3 regions of the Microbulbifer discodermiae genome follow, and region 3 is predicted to be linked to each of the others. Evidence: predicted binding sites of a transcription regulator. Region 3 holds the regulator's gene; each other region holds the start of a gene.
What was found. Region 3 encodes PhoB, which activates phosphate uptake and scavenging genes when phosphate is short. Its sites were predicted from a motif close to TGTCATAAANNTGTAACA; they were not measured.
Positions count from the first base shown of each region.

Region 1: ppk1 (polyphosphate kinase 1) is a predicted target of PhoB. The motif match lies at 3,703-3,720, and genes of this name have one in related genera.
Region 2: AB1S50_RS12680 (phosphatase PAP2 family protein) is a predicted target of PhoB. The motif match lies at 3,159-3,176, and genes of this name have one in related genera.

Region 1 is NZ_JBFLAB010000011.1:29,372-36,365, forward strand. It holds gene aceK (bifunctional isocitrate dehydrogenase kinase/phosphatase) at 1-771, shown strand, start outside; gene AB1S50_RS06040 (hypothetical protein) at 970-1,449, shown strand; gene ppk1 (polyphosphate kinase 1) at 1,478-3,535, opposite strand; gene AB1S50_RS06050 (Ppx/GppA phosphatase family protein) at 3,741-5,207, shown strand; gene AB1S50_RS06055 (protein adenylyltransferase SelO) at 5,204-6,670, shown strand; gene AB1S50_RS06060 (DUF2147 domain-containing protein) at 6,797-6,994, shown strand, end outside.
Region 2 is NZ_JBFLAB010000034.1:18,111-25,104, forward strand. It holds gene AB1S50_RS12665 (response regulator transcription factor) at 1-112, shown strand, start outside; gene AB1S50_RS12670 (ATP-binding protein) at 127-1,494, shown strand; gene AB1S50_RS12675 (MJ1255/VC2487 family glycosyltransferase) at 1,519-2,598, opposite strand; gene AB1S50_RS12680 (phosphatase PAP2 family protein) at 2,595-3,125, opposite strand; gene AB1S50_RS12685 (PKD domain-containing protein) at 3,450-6,053, opposite strand; gene AB1S50_RS12690 (aldehyde dehydrogenase family protein) at 6,478-6,994, shown strand, end outside.
Region 3 is NZ_JBFLAB010000015.1:3,765-10,758, forward strand. It holds gene AB1S50_RS07470 (M48 family metalloprotease) at 1-420, opposite strand, end outside; gene AB1S50_RS07475 (DUF4265 domain-containing protein) at 486-965, shown strand; gene yaaA (peroxide stress protein YaaA) at 993-1,769, shown strand; gene AB1S50_RS07485 (DUF938 domain-containing protein) at 1,766-2,386, shown strand; gene AB1S50_RS07490 (hypothetical protein) at 2,388-2,750, shown strand; gene phoR (phosphate regulon sensor histidine kinase PhoR) at 2,818-4,119, opposite strand; gene phoB (phosphate regulon transcriptional regulator PhoB) at 4,270-4,974, opposite strand; gene ubiA (4-hydroxybenzoate octaprenyltransferase) at 5,171-6,055, opposite strand; gene AB1S50_RS07510 (chorismate--pyruvate lyase family protein) at 6,052-6,729, opposite strand; gene AB1S50_RS07515 (dicarboxylate/amino acid:cation symporter) at 6,825-6,994, shown strand, end outside.

The sequences.
Region 1 (6,994 bases), on a different contig from region 3:
GTCTTCACGCTGCCCTCCTATCCGGTGGTGTTCAAGGTGATCAAGGACAGGTTCGACCGGCCCAAGACGGTCACCGAAAAAATAGTGCGGGACAAATACAAGTTCGTATCCCGCTCCGACCGGGTCGGCCGTATGGCGGATACCCAGGAGTACACCAATTTTATTTTTTACCGCAACCGTTTCAGCGACGAACTGCTGGAGGAACTGCAGGCGCTGGCGCCCTCCAAGCTGCATATGGACGACAAGTGGGTCATCATCAGGCACCTGTATGTAGAGCGGCGCATGGAGCCTCTCAACCTCTATCTCGAGCACGCCAGCGGGGACCAGGTGCGCGAAGCCATGGAGGAGTACGGCAACGCGATCAAGCAGCTGGCGGCGGCGAATATTTTCCCCGGCGATATGCTGCTGAAAAACTTTGGCGTAACGCGGCACGGGCGGGTGGTTTTCTATGACTACGACGAACTCTGCCCGCTCACCGACTGCAACTTCCGCAGGATTCCCGACACCCACATGCCGGAACAGGAGCTGGCGGATATCCCCTGGTACACTGTGAACGAGAATGACGTCTTTCCGCAGGAGTTCCGCCTCTTCTTCTCCGGCAATCACGCCGCCCGCGAAGCATTCGAAGATGAGCACAGCGACTTATACGATTACCGCTATTGGCAGCACCTGCAGGAGCGGATACGCGCGGGACATATCGAGAGCGCCTTTCCCTACCGGCGCAAGTGGCGCTTCCGACGCCGCAGTAACACTGCCCAACCCGCGCAATAATTTAGCGCTATAGTCTTTATTATCCCGGCGACAAACCAAGTTGCCAGGATAATGCGGTACAGGCCGGCGCAAGCCCTTGAAAAGCAGGCGATTCCGTGTAATTGCACTGGTTTTCATGGGAGACAATCCAATCGCTGAGGGATCATCCATTGGATTGCAGGGTTAATAGGCAAGGAATTTTCCCCAAAGGAGAAAGGTGTGCGCTTTCGCGCCCCAGCGGCAGCTATCTGCGCTCTATACCTTCTGCTCGCCCAGGGTTGTGGCTACCTGCCCAGTGAAATGCCCGGGGTCAAAGGCAGGGACAGCAACGGCGTCCTCCGGCACACAACCAGGTGCAGCAACGGGGCGCGCGGCTTCAGCCATTTGACGTTTGCCGACCTCTTTATCACCACAGGCGACCCGGACACTCCTTTCCGCGCATCGGACAAGCTCCCACAGGAATACGATGTCAGCACCTATGTCTGGAGTTACAAATCCTGCGAAGGCACCCCTAACTGCGCGGGCGGCGGTTATTTCACTCTGATTGAGCGGGGCCCCAGGGGGGATTACGGCACCTGGGTGGTGACCCCCCAATACCCGCGGATAGTGGTCCAATCCCGCTGTCGGGACCAGTTGAGGACCGGCGAGCGCTACCGGTTCTCGTTCAGCCGCGGGCAAATGGTGGGTTTTAATCGCTAACAGGTTGCTGAAAAAGCCGGCACCAAAGTCATTGCTCCGACAACCTCTGCCGCTTCAGGTAGGTATAGATAGCATCCTGGGCCCGCAGGTCCCGCCCAGTGCCCCGGTTGGCGATACGGGTGTTGCTCTGCTCCGCATCCAGCACCCGCGCCTTATGATTGTCGCTCCACTGGAGTTCCATAATTTGTTTGATGGAATCCCGGTGCATTTCATCGGTGATGGGAAAAGTCACTTCCACCCGGTGGTCCAGATTGCGGGTCATAAGGTCGGCGGACGACAGCCACACCTGGGGGTCCCCATCATTGTGGAACAGGTATACCCGCGCGTGTTCCAGATACTTATCCACCAGGCTGATCACCTCTATATTGTCGGACAACCCCGGGGTTTCACACACCAGTGAGCACATGCTCCGCACTATGATACGAACCCTGACCCCGGCGGCGCTGGCGCGGTAGAGCCGCTCCACCACCTGGCTGTCCACCAGATTGTTGCACTTGAAAAACAGCGCCGCTTCCCTGCCCGCCTCGGCGGCTTCGATCTCCCGGTCGATGGCGGCGATCAGCGCCGGGCGATTGGTGTAGGGCGACACCGCGATATAGTTGTAGGTGGGGCGCTGATGTGTGTACTGGATAAACTCGAACACCTGGTAAACATCCTGCCCCAGCCCCTGGTCGCTGGTAAGCAGGCTGATATCGCAGTAGACCCTGGCAGTGCTCTCGTTGAAATTGCCCGTACCCAGGTGGCTGTAGTAAACCCGCTCGCCGCCCTCCTGGCGCAGGATGGAAATCAGCTTGCAGTGCACCTTCAGTCCTGGAACGCCGTAGATGACATTGACCCCGGCGTCACGCAGTTCATTGGACCAGTGAATATTGGCCAGCTCATCGAAGCGCGCCTGCAATTCCACCACCGCCGTGACCCGCTTGTTATTGCGCACTGCGTTCACCAGTGCCGCCACCACACGGGAATTTTTCGCCACCCGGTAGAGATTGATACGGATTTCCCGTACCTGGGGATCGATGGCGGCCGATATCAGCAGGTTGGTGATGGCGCGGAAGCTGTGGTAGGGGTAATACAGCAGCTGGTCGCGCCGCCTCAGCTGGTCGAATACACTTTCCCCCCGCGGCAGGATCAGAATCGGTTTCGGGCGCTTGTAGCAGAGCCGCGCCGAGTCCGCTGCAAAGGCCATAAAATCCTTGGAGTTGTGGTAGCGCCCTCCGGGTGTATAGCTGTCGTAGCGCCCCATCTTCAGTTTCTTCTTCACCAGCTGCAACAGTACCTCCGGCATGCTGGCATCGTAGGCCAGGCGCACCGGGTCCGCCTGTTTGCGCTTTTTCAGGGATTTGGTCACACGGTCGACGATGTTCTGGGTTATATACTCCCCCAGCTCCAGTTCCGCGTCGCGGCTGATCTTGAACATATAGGCCTGTGCGGACTTGATCGGCAACACATAGCGGAACACCTCCGCCAGACAGGCGCGGATGATGTTGTCGAGCACTATGTAGACTTTTTCCTGCCGGTCCCGGCGCGGTGGAATCGTCACGAAACGCGGCAGATTGTCGGTGGGGATCTCCATCGCCGCGAAGCGTTCTGAGCCGTCTTCAAGGCGCAGGTAAATGGCGAAGTAAATACTTACCTCATTGAGCAGCGGCATGGTGTCGCGGTCATCGATAAAGAAGGGCTCCAGCTCCGGCAGTACTTCGTCGTGAAAATAATTTTCCACAAAACTGAGCTGGCGTTCACACAACTGATCTTCGTTGACTATGTGGATCTGGTGCCTGTCGAGATCCGCCAACACCTTGCTGTAGGCGGCAAAGGAGCGGTGCTGAAGCCGCAACACCTTTTCGTTGATCCTGTTCAACAGTTCGCGGAACCTGTCTCTCTGTTCCGGCCCCTTGGCAAACGCGGCCAGGCGGCGCACATCCGCCACCCGCACACGGTAGAATTCATCCAGGTTGCTGGAAAAGATCCCGAGAAAGCGCACCCGCTCGATAACGGGCACACTCTCATCCTCCACTTCCTGCAGCACACGTTCGTTGAAAGAGAGCCAGCTTAGCTCTTTGGGGTAGAGGGGCGTATTATTGGGCATGCAAAAGCGTCCGATCAAAATGGACCCGGGCCAATCCGATTCCCGGTCGGGCCCCGGCACTGGAAGTGAGTGCCTGCATACCCTTACCTCAGTGGATTTCAGGGACGGCAATCAGCGGGGGAACAAGGGGACTGATTGACTGCCGGGTTAATCATAGCAGGGCAGTTTGCTACATTCAGATGACAGTTTATTGACTGAGTAGTGCATGGAGCAGGACATCGAACGCTATGCCGCACCGGACCTGGGGTCCAACAGCTTCCACCTGTTGCTGGCGGAGTTTCGTGAACAGCGTATGGTGCGCCTGCACACCGACCGCGCCATGGTGCGCCTGGCAGAGGGCCTGGACCCAAAGCGCCACCTGGACCCGGCGGTGGCAGAACGGGCCCTTGCGGCACTGCACCGCTTCCGCCCGGTGCTGGCCGGCCTGCCGGCGGACCATGTGCGCTGTGTCGGCACCAATACCCTGCGCCTGGTCCGCGATGCCGACGACTTCCTGGAGCGGGCGGAATCCATCCTCGGCGTGCCCATCGATATTATCAGCGGCATCGAGGAGGCGCGCCTTATCTACAGCGGTGTGATGGCCGCTGCCACCGGCCCTCCGCAACAGCGCTGTGTCATCGATATCGGCGGCGGCTCCACCGAGCTGGTGCGCGGGGTCGAAACCCCACAGCAGTTACAGAGCCTGTTTATGGGCTGCGTCTCATACAGCGGGCGCTTTTTCACCGACGGCAGAATTCGCACCGCCAATGGCAATAATTTCCAGCGCGCGCGCCGCGCCGCACGGGCGGAGCTGCAGGAACTGCAGCACCTGGCCGACGGGGCACAGGTGATCGGCGCTTCCGGCACCATCAAATCCGTCGCCCGGATTCTCAATCGCGGCGAGCCGGGGGAGATCGAGCGGCGGGCGCTGGACCAACTCGCCGCAAAGGTGGCCGACACCCCTCGGGTGGAGGAGATCGACCTGGCCGGCCTGGAGCCGGAACGACGACCGGTGTTTGCCGCCGGCCTGGCGATACTGCACGGTATCTTTTGTGAACTCGATATCCGCGCCATGCGCGTCTCCCCCTACGCCATCCGCGAGGGCATAGTGCACGATCTCGCCGGTCGCCTGCACGGCGGCGACAGGCGCAGCGATACGGTGACAGCGCTGATGCAGCAATCCCGGGTGGACCGGCGCCAGGCGCAGCGCATCGGTGACACAGCCCTGCACTTTTTGTCGCAGCTGCGCCCCCAGTCCGACGACGAACACCGGCGCCTGCGCTGGGCCGCGCAACTGCACGAGCTGGGCCTGGCCCTGTCCCACAGCGACTTCCGCAGGCTGGGCGCCTATATGATCGAACACGCGGACCTGGCGGGTTTCGGTACCAGCGAGCAGGAAAACATCGCACACCTGGTGCGCAATCAGCGCGGGCGCATCAAACCGCCGCGGGAGCACTACGGCTTCCACCCCAGTCCGGACCTGCTGCTGTGCCTGCGGCTGGCCTGTACCATTCACCGGGACCGCAGTGACCGCAACGCCGGCGAGCTGCAACTGGTTGCCCACGCGGGCGGCTACACTCTGCGCATACACCAGTCGTGGCTGGATCGACATCCCGCTATCGAGGATCTGTTGTACCAGGAGTCGGAGCATTGGCAGAACCAGCCCCTCAGCCTGCAATTGAGCCCACAATGAAGAAGTTGACCCAAGTTGCCCTCAGCCACCGCTACGCCGACCTCGGCGAGGTTTTTGGCAGCCGGGTTGCACCCACGCCGTTTGAACACCCCCGCCTGCTGCACGTCAATCCATCGGTACTGGCGCTGCTGGGTATAGACCCCGCCACAGCCGGCGACCCGGCCTGGGCCGCCATCGGCTGCGGCAAGCGTCTGCTGCCGGGCAGCCGGCCCTTCGCCATGAAGTACACCGGCCACCAGTTCGGGGTCTACAACCCCGACCTCGGCGACGGTCGCGCGCTGCTGCTGGGCGAGATAGAACAGGACCAGCGACTGTGGGAGCTGCACCTGAAAGGTGCCGGCAAGACGCCCTATTCCCGTTTTGGCGACGGGCGCGCGGTGCTGCGCTCGACTATTCGCGAATACCTTGCCGGAGAAGCACTGCACGGCCTGGGTATCCGCAGCACCCGCGCCCTCTGCCTGGTCGGCAGCGACGAACCGGTGACCCGTGAAAGCATTGAAACCGGCGCCATGCTGATTCGGGTTGCGCGCACCCATGTGCGCTTCGGCCATTTCGAGTACCTCTTCTACACCCGGCAACTGCAGGCACTACAGCAACTGATTGACTTTGTCTGCCGGCGCTTCCTGCCTCAGAGTCTCTCCCTGCCGCCGCCGGAGCGGGCCGAGGCACTGCTGCGCTTCGCGGTGAGGCGCAGTGCCGAGCTGGCGGCCGCCTGGCAGGCCCAGGGCTTCGCCCACGGGGTGCTCAACACCGACAATATGTCGATTATCGGCGACACTTTCGATTTCGGTCCCTACGGCTTTCTCGACGATTACGAGCCGGAATTTATCTGCAACCATTCCGACCACACGGGCCGTTACGCCTTCGAACAACAACCGGGGGTGGTATTGTGGAATCTGAACGCCCTGGCGCACGCTTTTTCCGCGCTGGTCAGCACCGACACATTGCGGGACTCCCTGGAGGATTTTCAGCCACAGCTTACGGAACACTATGCCGCGCTCATGGGACGCAAGCTCGGTCTCGCCAAACCCGAGGAGGGGGATCACAAACTCTGTGCCGATCTGCTGCAACTGCTCGCCGCGGCCCGGGCCGACTATACGCTGTTCTTCCGCGCCCTGGCCCACTACGGTGGCGAACGCCCGCCCGGCGCCCTGATAAATCTGCTGCCGGAACCGCACCACCAGGCACTGCTCGACTGGCTGCACCACTATGACGAACGGCTGGCCCGGGACGACAGTGGCGACGACCGCAACAGCGCCATGCTGGCTGCCAACCCCAAGTTTATCCTGCGCAATTATCTGGCGCAGAAAGTCATAGACGCCGCCGAAGCCGGCGACTTTCAGCCGCTGCAGACCCTGTTTGAACTGCTGCAATCCCCCTTTGACGAGCACCCGGAGCATGAAACCTGGGCGGCGGCCCCGCCGGCATCGGGCAAGCATATACCCATCAGCTGTTCCTCCTGAACCCGAGGTAAGTCGAGGCATGGACAATAAACTTCACGCGCCAGGGCTACAATGGATATAGATTCTCTTTTCCACCAGCGACTTGGTGTATGCTCCTGGTCACCTGCATAGCTAAGGATATGAACAATGATGAGAAATCTGCTGTGGGCGACATCCGCCCTGCTGTTTGCGCTGCAGGCCAGCGCCGCCGACGTGTTGGGAAACTGGCAAACCGTCGATGACGAAACCGGACAGGCAAAATCCATTGTCGAGATTTATCAGAAGGGCGGAAAATATTACGGTCGTGTCGTGGACCTCTTGATGAGGCCCGACGACACAGTGTGC
Region 2 (6,994 bases), on a different contig from region 3:
GGTTTTTATCGGCCGGCTGCGCAGGAAGTTCGACGCGGTGGCGCAGCTGAAGCCGATCGAGACATTGCGCGGGCGCGGCTATCGATTTGTCGCGCCGGATGAATCCCGCTAGACGGTCCCTTGTCCGTGCGCGCTAGTTGGCTCAATTCCCTCAAGGGGCGTCTGTCTCTGGTCACCGCGGCGGTGCTGGTGATCTTCGTACTGTTTATTTCCGGTGCGCTGGAGCACGCCTATCGCATATCGCTGGCGGAGGCGAAACAGCGCGAGCTGCAACTGCATGTCTACACCCTGCTGGCGGTGGCGGAACCGGATGGGGAGCGGCTCTATTTTCCCCCGGTACTGCCGGAGCAGCGCTTCAACCAGCCGGATTCCGGCCTGATCGGTATGGTGATTGATGGGAGCGGCAAACTCATCTGGCGTTCGGCGTCGGCCATATCACCCCGCCAGATACAACTCCGCCCACTGCCCCAGGGGGACCAGGCCTTCACCCAGATTGTCATGCCCGACGCCGCCGAAGGCGACGCGGAGGGACGGCGCTATTCCAGTTTTCGCCAGGGCGTCGCCTGGGGGCTGGACAACCAGCAGCAGTTTACCTTTGCGGTATTGGAGGACGCCGCACCCCTGCGCGCCCAGGTTGCACAATTCCGCTCCACGCTTTGGCGCTGGCTGGGGTTCGGTGCCGTGCTGCTGGTGCTGGTGCAGTGGCTGGTGTTGCGCTGGGGTCTGGCGCCACTGAATACAGTCGCCCGGGCGCTGCAGAAAATGCAGCGCGGTGGCAGCGATACGCTACAGGGCAATTTCCCGCGGGAATTGCAACCCCTCACCGACAACCTCAATCTGCTGATAGAGAATGAACGCCGCCAGCGGGAGAAAACCCGCAACACCCTCGCGGATCTGGCTCACAGTATGAAAACGCCACTGGCGGTACTCAAGGGATTGAATTTCTCCGCCGACCCGCGCACTGCCTACAACAATCTCATTGAACAGGTGCAGCGCATGGACGCTATTGTCAGCTACCAGTTGCAGCGCGCCGTGGCAACTACTCCCAAGTCGATTCTGCGCGGTGTCGAAGTGGCGCCGCTGGCGCAAAAGATTGTTGCAGCGCTGGAAAAGGTCTACCGGGAGACACCTGCCGAGGTCAGTTTGCACTGCCCGGAAGACACCCTGTTTTACGGTGATGAAGGCGATTTGATGGAGCTGTTGGGCAACCTGCTGGACAACGCCTACAAATACGGCGCCGGGCGCATCGAGGCCGCCATCAAAAATCACGACAGTGATCGGGGACTGCACATCAGCGTTGCGGATAACGGCCCCGGTATCAGCGAAGACCAGTGGCGCAAAGTGACCCAGCGGGGTGTGCGTGCGGACGAGCGACAGCCGGGGCAGGGCATAGGTCTCGCGATTGTGATCGACATAGTGCACAGCTATGGCGGCGATATCGCCGTGGCGCCGTCGGCGATGGGGGGCGCGGAGATCTCCATCGACCTCAAATAAGCCGGCGCGTCCGCAGCGCAAATCTCACAGGCCCCGGTCCGCCGCCACCTGCAGCGCGGCGTTGCCCCGTTCGCTCCCACCGGGTGCCACCTGTCGCCAGAGACTGTCCGCCAGCGACTGCACCGGCACTTTGCGACCCTCGGCCAGCCAGAGGGCGATACTGGCGGCCACATCCGGCCACTGGATACACACGCCGGTGGGATCGGTGGCCAGCCAGCTGCCGATACTGTCGGCATCCAGGTTTTTCACCACCTGTGCCAGCTGCAGCATCGAGAGCGCCCGGGCGTTGGCTTCCTGTTCGAACTGTCCCGCCAGGGGGCGGCTGAGGATGGGTTTACCCTGTGCCAGTGTCTCCGCGATCAGCTCGAAGCCGCTGTTGCAGATGACCGCCTGCGCGGAGGCCAGGTCCCGTTGGAAACCGTCCACCGAGGGTGGCCGCAGAAGCAGATTCTGTGCCGCGGCGAGGTCGGTGGGCGCACCGTAGAGAATAAACCGCTGGGGTAGTTTGGCCAGTTCCCGCAACAGGGTTTCGTGGTGCTCGAACGGCAGGTAGACGAGGATATGATCACCGTCGCTTGCGTCCCCGCTGTGGGTTTGGGCAATGGGCGGCAGAATAGGGTTGCCGAAGTGATACCAGTGGTTGCCGAGGCCGGTCTTTGTGGGTGCGAACAGCCGCAGTATGGCGCGGGCCAGCCAGTTGTGGCGCGGCGCCGGTATTGGATAGGCAAAGGCGTACTGGTGCCCCAGGCCGAGGCTGTCTCTGCGGCGATACCTGGCCGCCCAGGCGGACACAGGTTCGAAATCGCTGATCACCAGATCGAAGTTGCGCACCGGCAGCGCGCGGATGTCCCTGAACAGCTGACCGGGGCGCAGTTGCCTGACGGTCGCCAACTGGTCGATCCTGCCCCTGCGGTGCACAAAAGTCAGCCCTTCACGCCACCAGAAGTCCCCAAACGCGTCCATGCTGAACAGTTTGTCGCGGGGGCGGCCAGTAAACAGCCATTGCACGTCCAGGTGCGGGTGGTTTTGCAGCGCCTTGGCCATGGCCCGGGCACGGGAAATATGTCCATTGCCCGTACCCTGTACCCCATAGAGTATTTTCACAGCACAACGCCGCCCAGCGCCAGGCCGACACCTGTGCCCAGCGCCGCACCGGCACACACATCGGTGGGGAAATGTACGCCCAGGCCCACCCGCGAGGTGCCCACGCCCGCGGCCCAGCAGTAGCCCAGGGCGCACAGGGGGCTCAATAGCTGGGATAACAGGGTGACGAACAGGAAGGCGCCGGAGGTGTGGCCGGAAGGCAGGCTGAAACGGTCACTCGCGACAATGATCGAGCGCATGCCGGGAATCGCCTGCGGCGGGCGCAGCCGCCGGGTGGTGTTTTTGATGGTCCAGTAGAGGGACCGCTCCACGGCGAAGGCGGCGCCGCAGATGTATAAAAACTTGATCGCAGCGGCGGTGCCGCTGACCAGTGCCACCGCCAGGGGCGAGAGCAGGTACAGCCAACCGTCCGCGGACCTGGACAGCCACAGATAGCTTTTACAGGATGCGGGTCTCGAAGCGCGCTGCACCATACGCAGGGCCAGTGACACGTCGAAACTTTTGATAGTGACGGCTAGGTTTCGCATGGGGGCCAACTTAGGCGGCACAGATTGCGCAGTGTTGACAGATTTATGTCAGGAAAATGAAATTTGGAGGGGTGGGCTCCGGGAGCCTCTGATACATTGATTACTGACCCAGAGAAGCCTGTGGCACCGCTTGGGGAAGGTCAGGGCGGGCTGTCTTGAGGGGCCAACACTGTTCAATTGATGCCACAAGCCCTGGGTACGGGCTTGCCGGCCGCAAATCACGCGTTACAGGCCTGATTTGCGGCCCCAACCTTCCTGCCCATACAGCAGGTGCTGGCACACCTTTTTCCGCAGCCTATTGGCTACCGGGTCGGGCGTAGAGCTTTACTCTTCATCTATAACTTCCCAATGGGTTCCATTGAATTCATAGGCCCGATCTTCCCCTGTTGTAATTACCTCTCTCAGCCCGTCATGGTAGATAGAAGACGAGAAGGTGGCCTTATGAGTAAAACTCACTATTTTACCTTTTTGGACGTTGTCACTTGGCAGATAAAACTCACCAGCCCAGGCGCCATCCGCTGTGCTGACGTAAATAATATCGTACTCGGAAAGCAAGCCTGCAATATTTTCATTAAATTTGCCCAGCGCTAACTTCGTGTTTATTTCAACTGTGAAATCCAGTGCGACGGTTGACATTTGCGGCGATTTATCCGTAAAAAATGACAGGTACACGCCAGCCACTGGTGTGTCTAAAAATTTTAGTTTTATTTGATTAGTATTATTTTGGGTAACTTCGATGCGCAGGTCATCCGTTGATAAAAGCCTTAAACTTAATTGCTCAACATCAAAGTTATCGCTGTAAAGCTCAAAAATATACTGATCGCTGGTTTTATCGTAACGCCCCATTGTAACGATGTCGGACGGAATATACCGGGTTCCGATATTAACCAGATAGTCATCGACTACTTTTTTACCAAACAAATCATCGATTCCATTTGCGGATGGCCATCCGTCCGCATGGCCAAATCCATGATTATGATAATACTCATGTATTAACGCCTGCCAACCCTCTATCTGCTTACTGTAGGTTCCCGTTGCCATATAACCCATCAGTGTGGGATGCATCCAGATGACGTGACTGTTCTCTGACATGGAGGTTGCAATAAAGCTTAACGCTGATGCGGTCGCCAAACCCCATACATCGTTATCAATCCACAAGTCGGTATTTACAGCAGATACTGACTTGGCAAAATAAGTATCTATTGCATAGTTTTCAGCGGTATCGCCATAATTTTTACAGGTGGAATTATCATTGCAAATAAGCTTTAGGTGTTCAGTCACTTTATTTAAACTTTCCGGAGAGTTCATCATAAAGCGATCATAAATTTGAGCTTTTTCAGAGTTCGAGCGCTCCACGTCATTCAAATAACGCGAATTGGAAGTCTGAGCGTGTATCCTTTGTGCCTGATAGTTAATGACTGAATTCGATATTGATTCAGAGTTGATAACTGTGGCACCAGTCCATTCAGTGGCAATATTTGCCTTTGAGTAAGCCGGCAGTGAAGGTTCCAAGGTTACCTTGAATACATTGTTATTCAATGCCAGATTTAATTTATTTAAAGTATAAGGCGTATTATTTGTCAGCGTATTGTCTGTTATGGAAATGTTGCTTAAGTCGACTTTTGCAGGCTTGTTGAGTTCAAGTATATCGCTTAATAATACTTGTGAGGATCTGGCTGGCTTGGTTTGTGTTTTATCCAGTTTGATTCTAATTAACCTGTTGTTTTGGTATTCTACAGTTTCGCCTTGCTGGTTGGTCTCCTGTTTTATCCGATAGTCAAATTGTGTGCTGGCATCTTTTGCCCAAATTCGGTTTCTATAGCTGGATTGAAGCGGTGCAATAAGATTTGTGTCTGCTCTTTTTTCACCGATCTTGACAGTATCCGTCATGCCGTTAACACATTTTCCAAGTTGATAAGGCCACTGGTAATTCAGTAACCAACCCGCTGGAATGCTGCATTCAAAATCAAGTGAATCTGAAGGATTATTTATCTGAACGATAAACACGGTATTTTCTTCTAGCGCATTTTTCGTGTTTATTTGGCCAATATCATATTGGTAAGCGCTGTCACCTCCCAACGCTTCTGGCTTTAAAGTCACAGTCACGCGGTCCGCAGCTGTCTCTACTCCATCGCTTACCTTTACTTCAAAGATATACTGGGCCTCGGTTTCCAAGCTCACAACGGAAAAATAAGGAAGCGCAGTCATACTATTGTGGAGTAAAACCTGGGGGCCTGAAATCTGTGTCCAGTGATAAGTCAGGTTATCGCCGTCTGGATCTGTTGAAGCCGATGCATTTAGACTGATATTTTGCTGCGGTAACTGAATGGTGAAGTCAGCGCCTGCATTGGCTACCGGCGCATGATTGTCAGCTACAGATGCCCGGGCATTAATGATGATACTTCTACTCGCTGTGGATGTGCCATCCGATACAGCTACTTCAAAGATAAAACTTGTATCTTCGGATAGGCTTGGAAGGTCAATGGTTGCTTTTGCCTGACCTGCATTCGCTATAGGTAGCGTCAGGCCTTGTATTTGGGTCCATTGATACGTTAAGGCATCTGACTGTTCATCATAAGAGCCACTGGCATCAAGGGTAACTGCTGTAGGCGTTTGTACAGTTATTTTAGGTGCCAACACTACAATAGGTGCTGTATTGACCGTAGTATCTTCACCTCCACATTCCACTGCATTCAACTCAATCAGTAACCATGCCTCTTGACCCCAGTTAGGGTCAGCTACCGATGTTGGAGCGTCCGGCGACGGTTTGTCAGAGGAGCCGGCCCACCATTTGGCTTCGTATAAGTTGCCATCAAGGCAGACTTGATCGCCCCCTGAGTAACTTTTACTCTGCCATTCCTCGGCGGAGAAGGCTAAGCCCGGCAGAAATATCGATCCCGCCAGGAAAATTCTTATTAGAGCTCTCATGTGTATAGATCCTTTGTATTTATTAGTAGCGCGTAATTTTTAATCTGCTAGTAAAGTATAAAAAATATTTATATTTACAACTGCCTATCAAGTCTCAGAATATTTGTGCCAATTTATCAAGCCGCAGATAAATTGATTCCTCCTGGAGCTGGTATATAAAAGGCTCGCCGGGATTTTATCTGCCCCGGCTGGTGGTGCTTGTGCGCTGACTCTCTATCGAAAATCAACCGGTTACACGTATGGTTTGCAGTCCGGGTATTTTTGTTTGGGATAGCAACCTGTTGGCGAAAATTTTTTCATTAATTTTCTGGGGAAATGTCCATGATCCGATAGTAAAATGAATTGCGTAGTTACTGCGTACTGGTTATGGAGCCCCTGATTAATTCGGTGCAACCTCAGGCTCCGCTGTATTGGCGATCGGGAAATCGGCCTGGCCATGTCCGGGGACAAACGCTTCCCGCTGGTTTCCGCCACCGGTTCCACCGCCATGGGGCGCAGCGTGGGGCAGACGGTCGGAGCCCGCCTGGGGCGCTCGTTGCTGGAGCTTGGGGGGAGCAACGCCATGATCGTGTCTGAGACGGCCGACCTCGAACTGGCACTTCGTGCCATCGTGTTTTCTGCGGTAGGTACCGCAGGCCAGCGTTGTACCAGTTTGCGCCGCGTCATTGCCCATGAATCTGTCGTTGAGCGGCTGCTGGAACGGTTGCCCAGGGCTTACCAGTCACTGCCTGTCGGTGACCCATCAGCAACTGGATCTCTGGTTGGATCTCTGGTTGGATCTCTGATCGACCAGGCCAGCTTTGAGCGCATGCAGGCAACGCTCAGGGCGGCAGTGGCCCAGGGCAGTGAAATTCTGTATGGCGGCGAGTGGATTCACGAGCAGGTGCCCGATGGTGGCTACTATGTGCGCCCTGAGATTGTGCGCATTGCGCACGATGCAG
Region 3 (6,994 bases):
GGCCGCGGCGGAGTGGCGCGCGGCGGCGTGGACTATCTCGTGACCCAGCACCGCCGCCAGCTCCGCCTCATCGTCGAGCAGCACCAGCAGGCCCCGGTTAACCGCTATCTTTCCGCCGGGCAGGGCCCAGGCATTGGGTACCGAGTTGTTCAGCACCACGAATTCGTAGGGCAGCTGCGGCTGGTCGGATACCTTTGCCAGCTTACTGCCAACCCGGGCAACGTAATCCTGCAATGCCGGATCGATCAAATACTGACCACCCTGCTGTTGCTGGTTGATGGGATATTGCTGCGCACCCAGCGCCAGCTCCTGGCCCGGGGAAATCAGTGACAGTTGCCTTTCACCGGTAACCGGATTGACCGCACAGCCGGCCAGCAGTGACGCCGCCAGCAAAATGGCGGTAATAGCGCGCGGAAACATGGCTTCCTCCCTGTATAATGCGAACCTTACTGGCGCATAGTTTACACAGTTCACGGGGTTGGGTTATGGCGGCACTGCAGACTATCGAACTATTTGCCGGCACCGACCCGGACGGCCAACCGGTAGTGGAAAGATTGCAGGTGAGGGTTAACGAGGACCACAGCTGCCAACTGGTACGCTCTCCGGCTTTTGTCAAGGGGATCGCCAGCGGCGACACCATCAAGGTCGACAAACACAAGCAGCAGTTCGAACTGGTCAAGCGCTCGGGCAACCTGGCCATCAGGGTACTGTGTCGCGGTGACAGTAGCGCGCTGTCCGACCAGCTGACCCCGCAACTGGAGAAACTCGGCGGCGAACTGGACCTGGAGACGCCTAGGTTGCTGGTCTACAGCATCCACGTGAGTTGCGGCTTTGCGGACATCGAGAAGATTCTCAACCAGGCCTGCGACGGAGCCAATAGCGTCTGGTACTACGGCAACGTATACGACCCGGAGGACGGGCAGACGCCGCTGAACTGGTGGCGGGATATCCTGGCGCCCGAGTAACCTCCGCAACAGCAACCAAGGACAATTATGTTAATCGTCATTTCCCCGGCCAAGACGCTCGACTACGACAGCGATATACCGGCACTGGACTCCACTGAGCCGGAATTCCCCACCGATTCAGCCGCCTTGGTCAAAGAGCTGCGCAAACTGAGCCCTCAGGATATCTCCAGCCTGATGAAAATCTCCGATAAGCTGGGCACCTTGAATTACGACCGCTTCCAGAGCTGGAAGCGAAAATTTACCGAGAAAAACTCCCGCCCCGCGCTGCTCGCTTTCAAGGGCGATGTCTATACCGGCCTCGATGCGGAGACCATGGGCAAACGCGACTTCGCCTATGCGCAAAAACACCTGCGTATTCTGTCCGGCCTCTATGGCCTGCTGCGGCCGCTGGACCTGATGCAGCCCTACCGCCTGGAGATGGGCACCAAGTTTGCCAACGCCCGCGGCAACAACCTCTACGATTTTTGGGGTGACAAAATCACCCAGGCATTAAATACACAGCTGAGCGCACTGAAAAGCCGCGAACTGGTCAATCTGGCATCCAATGAATATTTCAAATCGGTGCAACCAAAAGAATTGCAGGCCGAGATTGTCACCCCACATTTTAGGGACCTGAAGAACGGCCAATACAAGATGATCAGTTTTTTCGCCAAGAAAGCGCGCGGCCTGATGAGCCGCTGGGCCATAGACCACCGGGTGAAGAAAGCCGCAGAACTGAAAGCCTTCACCGAGGCCGGCTATGCCTTTAACCCCCAGTTGTCGCAGGGCAACGACTGGGTCTTCACCCGGGAGCAGGCGTCATGAATGCGCCCCGCGACGATCTTCTGCCGGACGCACCCTCCTGCGGGCGCAACCGGGAACCCATACTGTCTCACCTAAAGCGCCTGCTGGCGGACCCCCAGTGCCTGCTGGAGATCGGCAGTGGTACCGGCCAGCACGCGGTCTATTTCGCTCCCCGCCTGCCCCATGTGCGCTGGCAGACCACCGACCGGGCAGACAAGCTGCCGGGCATCCGCGCCTGGCTGGAAGCGGAACCGGCAACCAACCTGCTGCCGCCCCTGCAGCTGGATGTGAGCGGCGAATGGCCACCGGTTCAAGCCGACACTATTTTTACCGCCAACACCTTTCACATAATGTCCGCGGTAACGGTAGAGGCCCTGTTTCGGCACCTGCCCCTGGCCCTGCGCCCCGGCGGGCGCCTGATCGTGTACGGGCCTGTTAAGATTGGCGGCGAGTTTGTGGGCCAGGGCAATGCCGCTTTCGATCAGAGCCTGCGCCAGGGCGACCCCGATATGGGCATCCGCGATCTGGAGTGGCTCGACGGCCTGGCAGAGGCGGCGGGCCTGCGACGGACGGAACTGAATTACCTACCGGCCAACAACCAGTTGATGGTGTGGCACAAAACAATAGAGGGGAGTTGAGATGCCCGAGTGGTTTGAAATGTCCGTGGTTATCGCCTTCGCCATTGCAGCGGTATTTTTTTTCGCCAAGTACCGGGAGACGGCCACCGCCCTGCACGAATGCGAACGCATGAAGAAACGCCTCTCCAGCGATCTGGACCGCTACCGCGACGTACCCCGCCTGCGCGCCCTGCGCGACGCTTTGATATCCACCGATCAACTGCCTGTGGATGACGACGGGCGCGAACACCTGCTGGTGCGGGACTCTGAACGACAACTGTACCATGTCACCCTGAACCACCAGGCGCAGGCCGTCAGCGAAGGCCAGGAGGTGACGTACCGCAGGGACGGTATTGAGCGGCTGCTGCAAGAGCTGGGAGACTAGGGCCTGTTGAGAAAGTATTTTTCAACAGCCTGCTAGGTCTGTTCACACCGAGTAAGTTGGCCCTAACTCAGGCCGCCGTTGCCGAGTCCAGTTTATGTGGTGGGAAATGCAGGGCAAAGGTACTGCCGCAGCCCGGCGTACTTTCTATGGTCATGTCGGCGCCGTGGCGCAGCAGTATATGTTTGACAATGGCAAGGCCGAGGCCGGTGCCGCCACTGTCCCGGGAGCGGCCCGCATCGACACGATAGAAACGCTCGGTGAGGCGCGGAATATGAATGGGCTCTATGCCGATACCACTGTCCCGCACGGAGAAGTGGCCTCCCTGCTCATCCACCCACCAGCGCAGGGCGATGGGACCGCCTTCCGGGCTGTATCTGACTGCATTCAGTACCAGATTGGCAAAGGCGCTGTGTAATTCCGAGGCCTCCCCGGTCAGCACCGCGTCCCCGCTACAATCGATGCTGATCTCATGCTGCCCGCCGCTGAAACTGCGCGCCTCGTGGGCGACCTGCCCGATCAATTCCCTGACCGACACCCTGTCGCTACCATGATCGAGTTCGGACGTCTCCAGCCTCGACAGCAGTAGCAGGTCGTTGACCAGGTCGGTCATACGGTCTGCCTGCTCGCGCATCTGCAGCAGCGGGCGCTGCCAGCCCGCCGGTGCCTGGCCACTGGTTTCCAGGGTTTCCAGATAGCCGGCGATCACCGTCAGGGGTGTGCGCAGCTCGTGGGAGACATTGGCGACGAAATCCCGGCGCATCTGCTCCAGGTTGTGCAGGCGGGTGATATCGCGAACTATCACCAAGGCCTCATCGCGTCCGAAACGGGTGACCTCCAGCTGCAGGGTGCGCGCCTCGTTCCCCGGCGCCGGCATGGTCAGCGGTGTGCCGGCAGATGGCTCCCCAGTGTGCATCAGGCGGGCAAAACCCGGGTCGCGCACAAAATTCACCAGTGGCTGACCGGTATCCCCGGGCTGCAGCGCCAGCAATTCGCCCCCAGCCGGATTCCACCAGGCCAGATTGCCGCCATCCTCCAGTGCCACAATGCCCTCGCGCAGGGCGCCGGTGCTGTCCTGGACCCGGCGCAACATGGTGTGGAGTTTCTGTTTCTCGCGGCGGTGACGGCGCTGCATCCGGTAAAAATCGTCGAAGATTTCGCCCCAGATACCAAACATGGTGGGCACTGCACCCCGGCGGCCGTTGGCCAGCCACAGGCTAAAGCGACTTTGCTGCCACAGCATCCAGCTCACATAAATGGCGAGCCCCATGGCAATCGCTAACAGCCAGTTCCCGGACGAGAAACCGAAAATAATACAGCCGAGAGCGATCACCAGAAAGCGCGCGAGTTCGCCGATACTGCGTTCCAGCATGGTGGTTGGTTCTCTCCATCATTGGATTCGAGCGGGGGCAGGTCCGTAGCGACCATTCGCTCTGGGCGCCGGCATTTTATTGGTATGGTAATCTTTCGCGCCGGGCCCCGGGTCTGTCCAGCGAACCCCCGATCCCGCGTGGGGGAATTGTCACACTTTTTCCGCAGTTTGCACAGAAAAGCGATAGCCGGTACCGCGCACCGTCTGCACATAGCGCTCGTGGCCGTCCATGCTCAGCGCCTTGCGCAGACGGCGGATATGCACGTCCACGGTGCGCTCCTCTACGTAAACATTGCCACCCCAGACATGGTCCAGCAGCTGGGCCCGGGTATAGGCCCGCTCCTGATGGGAGAGGAAGAAAGTCAGCAGGCGAAATTCGGTGGGGCCCATATCCACTGCCCGTCCATTGATGGTGACCCGGTGGCAAATGGGGTCGAGCACCAGTTTGTCGGCGGTGAGGGGCTCCTCCGGTGAAGACGGCCCGGCGCGGCGCAATACCGCTTTCAGGCGCGCCACCAGCTCCCGGGGGGAGAAAGGTTTGGTGATATAATCATCGGCACCGGTTTCCAGTCCCTTGATTTTGTGATCCTCCTCGCCCTTGGCGGTGAGCATGATAATCGGCAGCGAGGCGGTCAGCTCGTCCCGCTTGAGACGGCGGGCCAGCTCCACACCGGAAATATCCGGCAGCATCCAGTCCAGCAGCATCAGATCCGGCTTTTCATCGATTGCCAGGGCGTGCGCGGCCTGGGCATTCTCCGCTTCGATACAGCGGTAGTCTGCCATCTCCAACGCCACACGCAGCATTTCCCGCACTGACGCTTCATCATCGACGATTAGAATGGTTTTACTGTGCATCCTGATCCCATAAGTGATGTCCGTTCGACGCACATTTAACGGCAACTCAGTGACAAATATATGACAGCCGGAGCGCCCCGCACATTAATTTAATGACCCATGGGTAACGATCACCGGGGCAAAAATTCGGGGGGAAATAATCGCCGGAGCATTGGGAACTTAATCCCAACACTGGCGGGAAAGCTGGGCACTGGTTTTATCCATTGATGAACTGGTCCACCAAAATTCCAGCAAAGATCAGTGCGCCGACCCAGTTGTTATTGATAAACGCCATGAAACAGGCCTCGCGCCGGCGCTCCCGCACCAGCCACTGCTGGTATACAAACAGGCCCGCGACCGCCGCCAGGCTGACCAAATAGACAGCGCCCAGCTGAAACTGCCGCCCGATCAACAGCAGCGCAAAAATTGTCATTCCCTGCAGGGCACCGGTCATCGCGCGGTCCATGTCCCCGAACAATATGGCGGTGGACTTGACCCCGATACGCAGGTCGTCGTCCCTGTCCACCATCGCATAAAAGGTATCGTAGGTGACGGTCCACAGCAGGTTGGCGGTGAAGAGCAGCCATGCCTGCGGCGGCACTGCGCCGGTGCTGGCGGCAAAGGCCATGGGTATACCCATACTGAAGGCCGCGCCCAGGACCACCTGGGGCAGGTGGGTGTAGCGCTTGGCGAATGGGTAGGCGGCCGCCAGCACCACCGCCAGCAGCGACAGCTTTACCGTCAATGCATTGGTAGTCAGCACCAGCAGAAAGGCCACCAGGCTCAGGCCGGCAAACAGCCACAGTGCGCCGGCCGCACTGACCGCGCCGGTGGCCAGTGGCCGCGCTGCGGTCCGCTTCACCCGGCCGTCCACATTGCGGTCGGCGAAGTCGTTGACCGCGCAGCCGGCGGCCCGCATCAACAGCACTCCCAGGGTAAACACCGCAAACAGGTGCAGTCCGGGCCACCCCGGGGACGCCAGCCACATCGCCCACCAGGTGGGCCACAGCAGCAGCATCCAGCCAACGGGCCTGTCCATGCGGGCAAGCTGCCAATAGGGCAGTACCGCCGGCCAGCGCTGGGCGATTTGTTGACTGATCACTCTGCCTCCCCGAGCTTCATATCGCTGGGCTGCTGTCCGGTGCCGCCGGTACAGGGCGGCCCGGCGGGGCGAAAGCTACCGAGAAAGGTCTCCGCCACCAACAGGGGCTTGTCGCGCAACCAGAAAGTGGAGCGGCGCCCCCAGGCACTGTCCCCCGCGTCCTCCAGTTCCGCCAGCCGGCAGTCCGGGTTGCGCCGCAACTGGTTGAGCAGAATGGGGCCGCGCCGCATGTCCGCCTCACAGAACAGCAGCTCTCCCAGTGGCCGGTCATCGAGGCTGCGCAGATAGCGGGACTTGCCCTGCAGGCTGCGCATGGGCAGCACGCTGCGCGCGTAAACCCAGGGAACACCGCCGCCACACAACAACACCTCGCGCACCAGGGCGAGTTGGCGCGGTCGCAGGCCCAGTGCGCGGCGCTCCTCCTGCGCCGGTCGCCGCCAGCTTTGGCTGAGCACCCTGACGGCCAGGCACCCGCGACTCTCTCGCTTCAGTGCCGCGGTCAACGAGCCCGGATACCATAGCCAGGGCCGCAGCCGCGCCGGCGGCTGGCCGTGCACAGCCTCCAGCGGTTCAGCCAGCCAGGCTCCGTACGGAACATAGGGGGATTGGTACAACGCTGCCCTCGGTGCAAAATCAAAGCCGCATTGTACCCGCTCGGCGGTGGGGTTGATCAAGCCGCAAGGTTGGACCTTTGCTCAGGGGCGCGGCGACGGATATAGTGCCCTTTCCCTCGAGACAATAATGAACCCTTCCGAAGAGTGATATCGCTATGGGCCTCACCACCAAAATCGTAATGGCGATGCTGCTGGGCATAGTCGTCGGCGTTTTGCTGAATTTCCTCAATGCCAGTCAACTGCTGGGCAGCGGCGTGACCGAGTTTATCAACAGCTACCTGACAGAGGGCCTGTTCGACATCATCGGGCGCATATTTATCGCCTC